Regions from separate parts of the Paenibacillus nitricinens genome, predicted to be linked through region 2. Evidence: riboswitches for the same ligand, from Rfam matches in the RefSeq annotation. Region 2 holds a riboswitch; each other region holds the start of a gene.
What was found. Region 2 has a riboswitch for cyclic di-AMP ahead of ACN6KS_RS00540 (C40 family peptidase). Riboswitches for the same ligand answer to the same signal wherever they lie in the genome.

Region 1 (3,008 bases), 3.3 Mb from region 2:
AAATGAAATTAACGACGCCGCAAAAGCTGTGGAGGCAAAGTGACAAAGTTCCTATCTTTTTGCAAGCGTAACTGCCTGTATCTGGCCTGGTTCGTCTCTTTAGTTGCTGTAGCTGGTAGCTTGTATTTGAGCGAAGTATTGAAATATGAACCTTGTAAGCTTTGCTGGTTCCAGCGAATTTTTATGTATCCTCAGTTATTCCTCTTGGGAATTGCGACGTTTCGAGGAGATAAAAGGATTATCCCATATGTACTTCCATTAAGCTTGATTGGTGGCAGTATCTCGATTTATCATTATGCGGAGCAGAAGATTCCTGCGTTAAGTAAAGTACTTCCTTGTACAATTGGTGTTCCTTGTAATAAGGATTACTTGAACTATTTCGGATTCATTACGATTCCTTTTCTTGCTTTAATCGCGTTTGCTTTAATAAGTATTTTACTTTGGTACGGACGCAAGGAAGAAGAAGTGATGGAATTAGAAACAGAAGAAAGTTTAGGATTTTGATTTTTCAACTTTGAAGGAAAGAAAAAATGTGAAAAGTGACTAAAAACACGACCCAGAGGGATAATTGAAGAGAATGAAAGAGAGCATCCAATTAGACGCTGTATTTGCGCTTTTTGGATGTTTTTTCATTCTTTTTTCATTTTTTTCAACGCTTTACTGCATACACTTTGTAGACTAATATTAGACCTTGTGAGAAGTTGAATATGCGCTGAATTTTCTTAGGAAAAACGGGGGAACCAAACTTGGCATATGTGCCAATGGGGTGAATCGGAATAGGTCGATTGGACTTGTACCGTAGGGCTAAACCACAGCCCGAATCCGCCAGCTAACCTCGTAAGCAAGGTGGGATAATGACCATGCATAGCATGCGGATCATTTCCGTATGCTATTTTTTGTGTCTGCATTTATGAAATCCACCAATGAAAACAGCGCGCGGAAATTCCGTTTCAGCTCCCAAAGAAAGGAACTGTATCCACCATGGTAAGCAAGGTAAAACGACTATTGATCGGGCGTCCGATGAAGTCGAACGAACTCGATCATGAAAAGTTATCCAAGGTTAAAGCACTGGCTGTCCTGTCTTCTGATGCGCTCTCGTCTGTAGCCTACGGAACGGAACAAATTCTGATTGTACTGGTGGCTGCCGGGTTTACTGCCATCTGGTATTCCCTGCCAATTGCATTAGCCGTATTGGGCCTGCTGGCCATCCTGATTTTATCCTATCGGCAGACGATCTACGCTTATCCGCAAGGAGGAGGAGCTTACATCGTTGCCAAGAGTAATCTTGGTGTTCCGACAGGGCTTTTAGCAGGAGGGTCTTTGTTAGTGGATTACATTCTGACCGTAGCTGTTAGTGCCTCGGCAGGGACAGATGCGATCACATCAGCGTTTCCAAGTCTTCATAATCACACGGTTCTTATTGCTGTATCCGTAATTATTCTTCTAACATTGATTAATCTTCGCGGAGTTACAGAATCGGCTTCATTTATCGCAATCCCAGTGTATTTGTTTGTGGTGTCGATTGTAGTTTTGATTATCTCCGGTGTTATTAAATATGCAGCAGGTGGCGTACATGCGAATGTCCCTGAAATAGGCAGCGCCGTCTCCAATGTTAGTTTGTTTCTACTATTAAAAGCCTTCAGTTCTGGTTGTTCGGCACTTACGGGTGTAGAGGCTGTATCTAATGCCATTCCAAACTTTAAAGCACCGGCTGAAAAGAATGCAGCCAAGACCTTAATGGTCATGGGGGTTATACTTGGATTTATGTTTACAGGTATCACATTACTGGCCTATTGGTACGGTATAGTGCCTGATGAAAAGGCAACGGTTGTTTCTCAGATCGCTGAATCGACCTTTGGTCGCGGAACTTTATATTTTTTCATTCAAGGGATTACAGCAGTCATTTTATTCTTAGCAGCTAATACAGCTTACTCAGCGTTCCCGCTGCTCGCCTTTATGTTTGCAAAAGATAAATATATGCCACATGCTTTTATGGTTCGTGGTGACCGTCTAGGTTTCTCAAATGGTATTATTTTTCTAGGTGTTCTGTCTGCTGTACTTGTAGCTGCATTTCACGGAAATACAGAAAGCTTGATTCCTCTTTATGCGGTAGGTGTCTTCATTCCGTTCACATTGTCCCAGCTTGGAATGATGGTTCATTGGTTTAAAACCAAACCAGCGGGATGGAAAAAAAGATTTGTTGTAAATACCATCGGTATGCTGACTACATTGACAATTACGCTTATTTTTATCATTACTAAGTTCTCAAGCGTATGGATGGCGTTCATTTTCTTACCTGCTGTAATGTTTGTGTTCCACCGCATTCACAAGCACTATTTGAACACAGCAGATCAGCTTCGTATATGTCCGGCTACGGATAAACCTTTAATTAAAGGAAGTACGGTTGTTGTCCCTGTTGCTGGTGTAACACGTGCTGTACTGCATTCCATCAGCTATGCCAAGTCTCTAACAGATAATGTAGTAGCCGTGTATGTTGGCTTTGATGAAGAGGACATTCAAAAGATGGAGCAACGGTGGGAGGAATGGAATCCGGGTGTACGCCTGATTGTACTTCGTTCCAGATATCGCAGTATTATTCGTCCGTTAGTGAAATTTATTGATACCGTGGAGTGGAAGACCGCAGCGACGGATCATATCACGATTCTGATTCCACAGTTTATAACTAAGCATTGGTGGCAAGCTGTACTTCATAATCAGACCAGCTTTTTAATCCGTTCGTATCTAATGAATTCAAAAGATGTTGTAGTTGCGACTGTCCCCTATCATTTGAATAAATAATGGATTATTAAGGAGAGGCTATATCCGGAACGTTCGGAATATAGTCTCTTTTGTATTTTTTTTGAAGGAAAATGCTGCAAATCAACAAAATTTTAAATTTATAGGTTGACACAGAGAATGAGAATCAATATCATTTAAAAGTGAGACAGAGGTAAACAACACCTTTGAATATCAAAGCAGGTATACATTAGGAGGGTTTTTAATGTTTT
Region 2 (3,008 bases):
AAAACGCCGAATTCCTGGCACCAGGAAGTGGGGGAACCATATTTTGGGTGAATTGATCTCGCTTTGCAGGGATCATAGGGAAACTTCTACCGAATCCTTAAGCTAACCTCACAGGCATTGGAAGGGGTACAATTTTTTTGAAGAATTTAAGAAAAGCATGCGTCGCTGCGGCGCTAGGACTTGTGATGGCGTTCTCTATTGGTGGAGGAAGTGCCTTTGCAGATTCTAAGATGGACAGTGTTATTTCAAAGACAATTGGAGTTGCCTATAAAACCGGAGGCACTAGTACTGCCGGGTTTGACTGTTCTGGATTTACTACGTATGTATTCAAGAAGGTGGGTCTTTCTTTGCCCCGTACTTCAAAAGCTCAATATAATGTTGGAACTCCTGTAGCCAAAAGCAAGTTGCGTTCAGGTGACCTAGTTTTCTTTAACACATTGGGCAACGGCGTATCCCATGTCGGCATTTATGTTGGAAACGGAAAATTCGCACAATCATCATCTTCATATGGCGTAACCATCACTTCACTTAGCCAGTCCTACTGGGCCAATCGCTACGTTGGTGCTAAAAGAGTAATGAGTACTTCCTCATATCAAGCTGTAGCCTACGATTAATACTTCGCCACAACTAAACCACACAATTACATTATATAGGACCTGGGTTTGATTATTGACTTAATCGAATCCAGGTTTTCTTTTGCCTCATTATATTCTTTACACCTCTAGAACAGACTTTAAACACTTTTATTTGATAAAAATTTCAATAAATATAAAAATTAGTTTAATATTATCGCTTACATATACATTTTGTCTTTAAAAAACCGAATTTTTCTGCATGATTATGTTAAAAACGATTGCCAAGCGGCACTCTGTTTGTTACAATAACTGCAGTAAGATTTTAGTAACATTTTTGTAATCATTAAGTTGTTATTTACAAAGGTTTTGTCATGTATTGATTACAAGCTATTCCTAATCAACAGTATCAGCCGAGTTTCCTGACTATTAGGAAAACGGGGGAACCAACTTTGGGTGAATTGACCTCCATTTTTAGAGGGGTCATAGGGGACCTTCAACCGAACCCTTAAGCTAACCTCGTAGGCATCCGGAAGGGGTATAAACTTTTGAAGAAGAAGCTAGCAGCAGCAGTACTTAGCTTTTCCATTATTTTCACCATTGGAGCAGGAAGCGCTTTCGCGGATTCCAAAATGGATAAAGTGATCGACAAGACCATCGGAACTAAGTACGTATCCGGCGGCATCTCCACAAATGGATTTGATTGCTCCGGATTTACAATGTATGTATTTGATAAAATTGGTATTAACCTACCACACCAATCAGGTTCCCAGTTTCAAATGGGTACTGCTATCTCCCAAGATGATTTAAGATCTGGAGATCTTGTATTCTTCAATACAAGTGGCAAGGGTGTCTCCCATGTCGGTATTTATGTCGGTGAAGGCAAGTTTGCACACGCATCTTCCTCACGCGGTGTAACGATTAGCTCCCTGAGTGATAGCTACTACGTGAAACGCTACATCGGCGCTAAACGCATTATGAGCACGGATGCTTATCATTCTGTTGCTTCTGAGACAGAAGATAATGATGATGTTCAATAAGTAAATCGTACATAGGCTCTTTTCCAAGATGTTGATTCTTGGGGAAGAGCTTGTTTTTTGTCTTATTTAGTATTTACCCCTCTCAGAATTTGTAAAACAATAATCTCATAAATTTCTGAGTCGACCAAGCCTATTTTTGTATATAATTAGTATACTTTCTTATATTTTAAAGTAACCCCCGTGAAAGGAGGTCCTTAACCTTATGATAAATTCCTCTGTTACGTTTCATGTAGCGCCTATGGAGACCAGTCACGCGGAAGAGATTTGCAACTGGGATTACACTGCCCCTTATAATATTTACGGCTGGATGCCATGGGAGCAAATGCAGGCTCTTGGAATCGAGTTCGGTGACCCTCAGCTACGTAATGAGCAATATGTCTCCATATTAAATGGGCAAGAGATTTTGTGTGGATTCGCGCAGTTGTTTCCAATGGAAGGTGTTGTTCGCTTGGGGATTGGCATGCGCCCTGATCTATGCGGTCAAGGTCTAGGCAAAACATTCATGGATGCAATCGTGCAAGCAGCCTTAATTCGTTATCCTGAGCGTGAGATTGATCTAGAGGTATTGACCTGGAACCAGCGAGCGATCCGAACTTACCAAAAGTGTGGATTTACGATTACCGATACGTATGAGCGCCTAACCCCCACAGGAAACAAACCTTTTTATTGCATGGTCTACGACAAATAATATTAAATTCCATATTTTTCAATGATTTGATGGCATTGTCGTTCATTTTTTTGTCACAAACCCTATGATAACGCTTCACCTTGAGCTATAATGTAGGGAGCAGCTTACATAGAAGGGACGAACTGGGATGCAGAAATGGATCATGAGCGGTTTGTTTTTTGCCGCCTGTGCCTTTGCGGTAGTACTTATGTTTACACTTCCAGGTAAAGAAGAGGTAGCTGAACAGAATAAGCCGACGATGCCGGAAGTCCAATTGGATGCGGCAAAGGCGGAAGCAACCGTGAAAGCCAGCTGTATTACCTGTCACGGCGATCAGCTTCAAGGTGGAGTTGGACCCAGTCTTCAAAATGAAGGCGGTCAACATGATGCTGAAGCAATCTACAGTATTGTAACTAAAGGACGCGGTCAAATGCCTTCCTTTAAAGAAAAGCTAGCCCCTGAGGAGATTGCAAACGTCGCCCTCTGGCTCGCAGAGAAAAAGTAACTACCAAAGCAACTAAAAACGCCCGTGCCTGAAGATAGTTCACTATCTGCGCACGGGCGTTTATTTATGAGTTTGGGTGACACTAACGATTTTTCTCAAAGGCTTCATTAAATTCATGTGCCTCTCGAATATCTAGAGCTGTAATACCGTCTTCCTCATTTGATTTCAGCCGTAAAGTCACTGTCTTATAATCAATTGTAATATGTGGATGGTGATCAAAGGCT
Region 3 (3,008 bases), 1.1 Mb from region 2:
ATACGAAGCTACTAAAAAAGCTGGCTCACACGTAGCATTCACTACCCTTGAGTCAGCCTTTGGTTTGAAATCCAATTCTTTAGGGAAATCTGCCCTATAGCTCTAATGAAATAGGAGTGTCCCGCATAATTTCAATGGCTGCGGGAGCACTCCTTCTTTTCTCAATTTCATAGGATCAGCTAATCTGCTGAGTGCCCTGCTGCTTCTCCAAAAAACGTTGAAGAATCGCATTAAACTGCTCCGGCTGACACAGATTACTCGGATCTAATGCATTCGGGATAATCGCCAACTGCGCATGCGGCAATTGAGACACCATTTCCTTCATACAATTCACTCCAAATTCATTAAAGTCCCCTACAATACATAAAGCAGGACGGTTAAAAGCTTTTAAGCATCTGGTGTAATCCACATGGCTCGTGGCCAGCCTTTGCCGATATAGCTCCCGTGGGCGTTTGTCCAGCAGCCCTCTTCTAATCTCATTATAGGCGAGACTCCAACGTTCTCGGTACATCATCCGAATCGAAGGCAGCACCAGCTCGCTTGGGAGATAATACATTAGCAAGCTGCAATACGCTGCCATAAGCTGTATTTTCCCTACTAGGGTTGATCCGTGGCTCCTACAGAAGCTATCCGCGACCACGATTGCTTTTACACGCTCAGGATATTGTTTGGCAATATGTTGCACGACTAAACCGCCATAGGCGATCCCAACAAAAACTGCTTCACGAACCCCCAGGTCATTTAACAGCATAATCAGATCCAGACATTGCGTTTCAATAATCTCATTAGGGGCCTCCAGGAGTTCACCTGACTTGCCATTCCCCCGTAAATCGCACAAAATCACTTTATATTTATCGGAAAAGTACTCCAGTTGTGGTTTGAACATACTGTGTGTTAATCCATGTCCATGGATAAACACAACCGGAGTGCCAGTTCCATTGATTTCGTAATAGAGCGAAGTTCCGTTCAGTTTAGCGATAGGCAAAGGTAACACCTCTTTCATAATAAATTCTACGACTGTATCTGCTTATAAACGCAGCAAAAAACCACAGAGGGATTCTCTGTGGCTATTCATCACTAAACACGCCATTCATCCTCTCTCCATACGCTTACGAGGTTAGCTGTCGGATTCGGGCAGTGAGAGTTGCCCTACCTGCAAGGTTGCATGTTATGCACCCGGAACAGGATTCACCCCATAACTAGTACCGATTGTTACACTGGTTCCCAGTTGTTGGTTCCCCCGCTTTCCTTAACGGAAATTAAGCGGACTTCATATGTAATTGTCAGTTATGTGATGAATCATACTCCGTGTAAGGTTTCTTGTAAAGTTGAGCTGTGGGCAAAATAATGTTGAAAGCCATGCTTTTCATTTCATATTGAGCATACACTTCGTTTTCTCTTTCTTTTGCTCTTGTTTACTCAATATATCTAGAAAAAGCCGAGCAGACATCAGAGATCAATCCCTGAACCACTCGGCTTCTTTATACAATCATATGGCTACAACAGATCGGCGTTTTTCAATGCATGCTCCCAGCTCGGAAAAAAGAACAGCGCACTTCTCATTAGATCAGGGTCGCTTTGCTTCACTTGCTTTTTGCTGATCGAGCTTCCATCGGTTTGAAGCTTTTTGATACGAGTTAACACTTCATCAGCCTCCAAAGGAATTTCCATTGAAACACTCCTTTCTCAGTGACCTGGTTTCCCATCATTTTCTCCATAATATGCAAATTTATTCTTCATTTCCATTTCGATGGACTACACTAGCTGATAGATCGGTTGTTCAGCAATAAAATAAGTAGGAATTATTCGATATTTCTGTGCCAGAACTTCAGCTAAATATTTCATTCCTGGAGCTTCACTTTCCGCATGACCTAACATAATCAGCGCTTTTGATCTGCCTTGATGGACTGCATCCCTCACATATTCTGGAGTTTCCCATTCCGGGCCCTCGCCAGCAATGATTAAATCAAGATTGTGCTGATTAAAAAGAGGAATAGCCATCGTCCCACCTCCTCGGTAACCTACTAATATCCCCACATGTCTGCATGTCTGTGATAGATCGCCGGCAACGCGTACGTAGGGGATGCCTAGCTTTCTTTTTATATACTGAGCCGCTTCACTTACCGTCATAGCTGGAATCGATAGGATTGTAGCAGTGGGTTGCTGCTCAACCACATAGGCTGACCATTCAAGCTCTCGTAGCAAGCCCACCATGATCCCATCCGGTTGATGCCGATGCCAATAATCATGATAACGAAAAATAGCCAGTTCAGAACGCTCAATTAAACTCAGTTTTGAATGATAAACAGGGTCATTCTCTAACCACTCGCTCGGATCATGATGACTGTAAAACAACCCTTCATGCGTGATCAACAAATTGGCGTTCATAGCAATCGCTCGTTCCACAACATATTGCGTAGCGCAAAATGCCGTAGCCATCCCTGTAATCACCGTTTCCGGATTCCCCGGTTTTAGAGTATCTACAGTTCCATCTATCTGTTCCACAGTTCCCATTAAATCTTCCAGAATCGTTCTAATTGTCACACTCACTTTCATCCGCCCTTTGAGATCTATTCTACTAATCTATCAACGTATAAATAACCCGCCCTTAATCGATATAAGGACGGGTTCACAGTTCACTATTTGAGCAGCTTGCCCACTCTATGATTTCATTTCAGAGGCGATCATTCGATGGAAAGCTGGCTTCGGCTTATGCCCTTCATCGAATAGGAACGGCCAGTTCTTCCGTCCACGAACAGGGAAATCATCCAGCCAAGTATAGTCATCTGCTGCTCCCCAGAACGTGACCGAGCTAATCACGTCACGGTATTCTTTCAGCAGGGCAAACATCGCTTCATATCGTTCTGCCTGCAGTTCAAGCATATCAGTTGGTGCAGCCCTTAGATCCTTACGTTTGTCATCGAAACGGAACATGGATACATCAAGCTCTGTCAGTTGGAGCTGAAGTCCTAAGGATGCATATTTCTCAATAGCTGCACGGATATCAT
Region 4 (3,008 bases), 510 kb from region 2:
ACTAGCTCAAACTGAGTCTGATCCCACTCTGAACCATGGGTACGTACTTTATCTATCGCTTCCTCAAGCCGGCAATGGTATATCATTCTGAGAAAAGAACTCCATTTAATAAGGTCGAAGGTTTGGGTATTGGCAGAGATAAGACATGCCCCCCAGCTGCTACCTCCTTTACAGGTAAGTTTCAGGATGCCATACCGGCTGCCTTGATGAGCCTCCATTCCATAGTGAATAGGCTCAGGTGAATCAAAGACAAATACTTCTATGCGAGATAGTCTTCGCTGGTCCATGACGGTTTTCTCCTCCTTAGGTTTCCAAAAGCTTTAGATCTACATGGTGAATTACGTTAGCCTTCTCTATACAGGCGAGCATTTCAGCTTCATACTCACAGACTGCGGTATGCTCCAGCCATAGTAAGAATCTCTGTTTGCGTATAACGGATAAATGTAAGGGAAGGTTGTTGCGGGATCTCATTGCGTACCAACCGACTTCAACATCTTTTCACGGTTCCTTAAAAGCGGTGAGACACGGAAAACGTTGGTGTGCTGACCAATCCTCAGCTGTTGCTTTTCTCGGATGTTTTTATATATTTCGTATATAATCGTTCGATCCAAACAGTATTCACAGGTAGATGGGCTGTTGAAATGGCGAAGTGAACTCCAAAGTAAACATAATTTAGACTTTTCGGCTCAAGTAGCCCTTACTGAGTTCCCCAATAATAGTGTTTCATTCCTTTCACCCCGTCCAGCATGCTATCACCCTATAGAATCAGGTAACGCAAAAACCGCAGCAAGAGGAGGACCTCTGCTGCGGTTTTGGAATACAGGTATATACACACCTGTGCCAAAGCGTGGCGGATCAAGGGTCTCTCTCTTTACGCTTACGAGGTTAGCTGCCGGATTCGGACGGTGAGAGTCGCCCTACCTATGTGAGACTTGAACAGTCTCCTTCGGATTCACCCCAAGTAGGCCATGTGGCCTGATGGTTCCCCCGTTCCCTGCAAAAGCAGGAACTCAGCGTTGAATGTATTTCGTGAAATAGATTCAACCCGAATCATACTCTTTTCAAGGTGTTTCTGTAAAAACAGAAAGTGTTCTTTTGAGCGCAATTTTATCCATATCCTGCCGACTACGACGAAAAAAGGATCCAAATAGGTATTTATTGCGCGTTATCGGGCTTCTTCCTCGCTTAATCTCGCTTTCTTGTTTCCTTTCCTATAAAGGCGATTTTTGGGGATTCCTCCAATTGTGGTGAATAAAATCACGTGGTATGCCCGTATTTCGCTAATCGATTCAAATTCGAGTAAACAAGAGATATAGAGAGATTGGATATCAAGTAAGCGCTATCCAATACGAAAATAGTTTTTAATTTGCATTATTTTGGCATCAATCAGGTTTTACAATACTTCCTGCATAAGGGTATGATTACTCCTGTTTCAACACAACAATCGAATATTTGATCCGCTTAATTTCCGTTAAGGAAAGCGGGGGAACCAACAATCGGCAGACGATGTGAGAGTCGGAAGCCGGTTATGGGGTGAATCCTGTAGAGGATGCGAGTGTGCTCGCATCTATACAGGTAGGGCGACTCTCACCGCCCGAATCCGACAGCTAACCTCGTAAGCGTATGGAGAGAGGATGAGTGCAATGTGACCGCTAGCGAGCCACAGAGGAGAATCCTTTGTGGCTTTTTGCTGTGCTTTTTTAAGCAAAGCATTTATGGAAAACCTCACGAAGAGGTCGTTATATTCATCATTAGCGGTAGCTTTTCTTTCAAGACCAGGGTGATCAAGCTCTGATCTTACAAGCAAAGCATTTGAGGAGAATAAGAGATGACAGATCAGAATGAATATGTACTGGTATGTGCGCCAACGAAGGCAGGAGAACATTTTATTAAGCTTCTAAAATTCAGAGGCATTAAGATGGCCGGATTGACCAACAACTTGCCTGAGAAGTCCCTACTTGAAGAGATGGGGATTGAGCAAGTTGTTCTAGTAGATACCCGCCATCAGAATACTTGGTTTCGCCCGCCGTTCCCGGTAGGCCGGGTATATCTGTTCGAGAGCAGCTTTACATTATGCTGCCGCTATATTCAGATGTGCCGCACTTGGACGACACAGCCGATTTTTGTAATCACAAGCTCAATAAATCCTAGATTGGTCTATAAAAGACTTGGCGCAAGTTATGTAATCTATTCCCACAGTGGTGATGCTGATTTTCTGATCGACAGATCACCTCATCAAGGATAAAAGAAGGAGTGCGGGAAATATGATGGATCTGTATATGGTGGCTACGCTAGCTGTGATTTACGGGTTGTTTTATGGATTTATGCGCTGGTGCGCAGGTGTAGTTGAGGATACAGGGAGGGATAAGCTGTGATTCTAGTAATCGCTGTTACCCTATTACTGTTTGTATATCTGGTTTACGCATTGATTCATCCGGAGAAATTTTAAGGAGGGGCATTCATGGGCATTTTGCAAATCGCTCTTGTAATCGTAATTCTCATCTTGCTGGTTAAGCCGATGGGCACGTATTTATATTATGTATTTTCTAATGAACCGAACCGTACGGATCGCTGGTTTGGAGGTATAGAAAAAGGGATTTTTAAGCTGATCGGCCTGAAAAAAAAGGACGGAATGTCCTGGAAGAAATATGCGCTCACCTTTGTTTTAACGAATATCGTACTGGTAACTTTCAGTTATATTTTTCTTAGATTACAGCGGGGACTGCCGCTAAATCCGAATGGAATTGCAGATATGGAACAGACGCTTTCATTCAATACGGTGATCAGCTTTATGACCAATACGAACCTGCAGCATTATAGCGGGGAGACGGGGCTTTCGTATTTTTCACAAATGGCCGTCATCACGATGATGATGTTCACGTCTGCAGCGAGCGGATTTTCTGTTGCGGTTGCTTTTGTCAGAGGGATCACAGGCCAGAAATCAGTCGGGAACTTCTTCGAGGATTTCGTCAAAGCACATATTCGTGTGTTCATTCCACTAGCTTTGT

Region 1: linked by a shared signal. The riboswitch ahead of ACN6KS_RS15905 (APC family permease) and the one ahead of ACN6KS_RS00540 (C40 family peptidase) in region 2 are both predicted to bind cyclic di-AMP.
Region 3: linked by a shared signal. The riboswitch ahead of ACN6KS_RS25800 (alpha/beta fold hydrolase) and the one ahead of ACN6KS_RS00540 (C40 family peptidase) in region 2 are both predicted to bind cyclic di-AMP.
Region 4: linked by a shared signal. The riboswitch ahead of ACN6KS_RS02825 (hypothetical protein) and the one ahead of ACN6KS_RS00540 (C40 family peptidase) in region 2 are both predicted to bind cyclic di-AMP.

The regions. Positions count from the first base shown of each region.
Region 1 is NZ_CP183948.1:3,611,550-3,614,557, reverse strand. Features, by position in the region: gene ACN6KS_RS15915 (DsbA family protein) at 1-43, shown strand, start outside; gene ACN6KS_RS15910 (disulfide oxidoreductase) at 40-504, shown strand; cyclic di-AMP (ydaO/yuaA leader) riboswitch at 701-858, shown strand; gene ACN6KS_RS15905 (APC family permease) at 982-2,799, shown strand; gene ACN6KS_RS15900 (ABC transporter substrate-binding protein) at 3,002-3,008, shown strand, end outside.
Region 2 is NZ_CP183948.1:112,102-115,109, reverse strand. Features, by position in the region: cyclic di-AMP (ydaO/yuaA leader) riboswitch at 1-132, shown strand, start outside; gene ACN6KS_RS00545 (C40 family peptidase) at 186-614, shown strand; cyclic di-AMP (ydaO/yuaA leader) riboswitch at 974-1,115, shown strand; gene ACN6KS_RS00540 (C40 family peptidase) at 1,121-1,612, shown strand; gene ACN6KS_RS00535 (GNAT family N-acetyltransferase) at 1,815-2,300, shown strand; gene ACN6KS_RS00530 (c-type cytochrome) at 2,428-2,784, shown strand; gene ACN6KS_RS00525 (4a-hydroxytetrahydrobiopterin dehydratase) at 2,867-3,008, opposite strand, start outside.
Region 3 is NZ_CP183948.1:5,802,508-5,805,515, forward strand. Features, by position in the region: gene ACN6KS_RS25800 (alpha/beta fold hydrolase) at 176-985, opposite strand; cyclic di-AMP (ydaO/yuaA leader) riboswitch at 1,091-1,276, opposite strand; gene ACN6KS_RS25805 (hypothetical protein) at 1,498-1,671, opposite strand; gene ACN6KS_RS25810 (Nif3-like dinuclear metal center hexameric protein) at 1,756-2,550, opposite strand; gene ACN6KS_RS25815 (endo-1,4-beta-xylanase) at 2,662-3,008, opposite strand, start outside.
Region 4 is NZ_CP183948.1:621,067-624,074, forward strand. Features, by position in the region: gene ACN6KS_RS02820 (hypothetical protein) at 1-287, opposite strand, end outside; cyclic di-AMP (ydaO/yuaA leader) riboswitch at 861-1,026, opposite strand; cyclic di-AMP (ydaO/yuaA leader) riboswitch at 1,449-1,638, shown strand; gene ACN6KS_RS02825 (hypothetical protein) at 1,829-2,245, shown strand; gene kdpF (K(+)-transporting ATPase subunit F) at 2,372-2,449, shown strand; gene kdpA (potassium-transporting ATPase subunit KdpA) at 2,462-3,008, shown strand, end outside.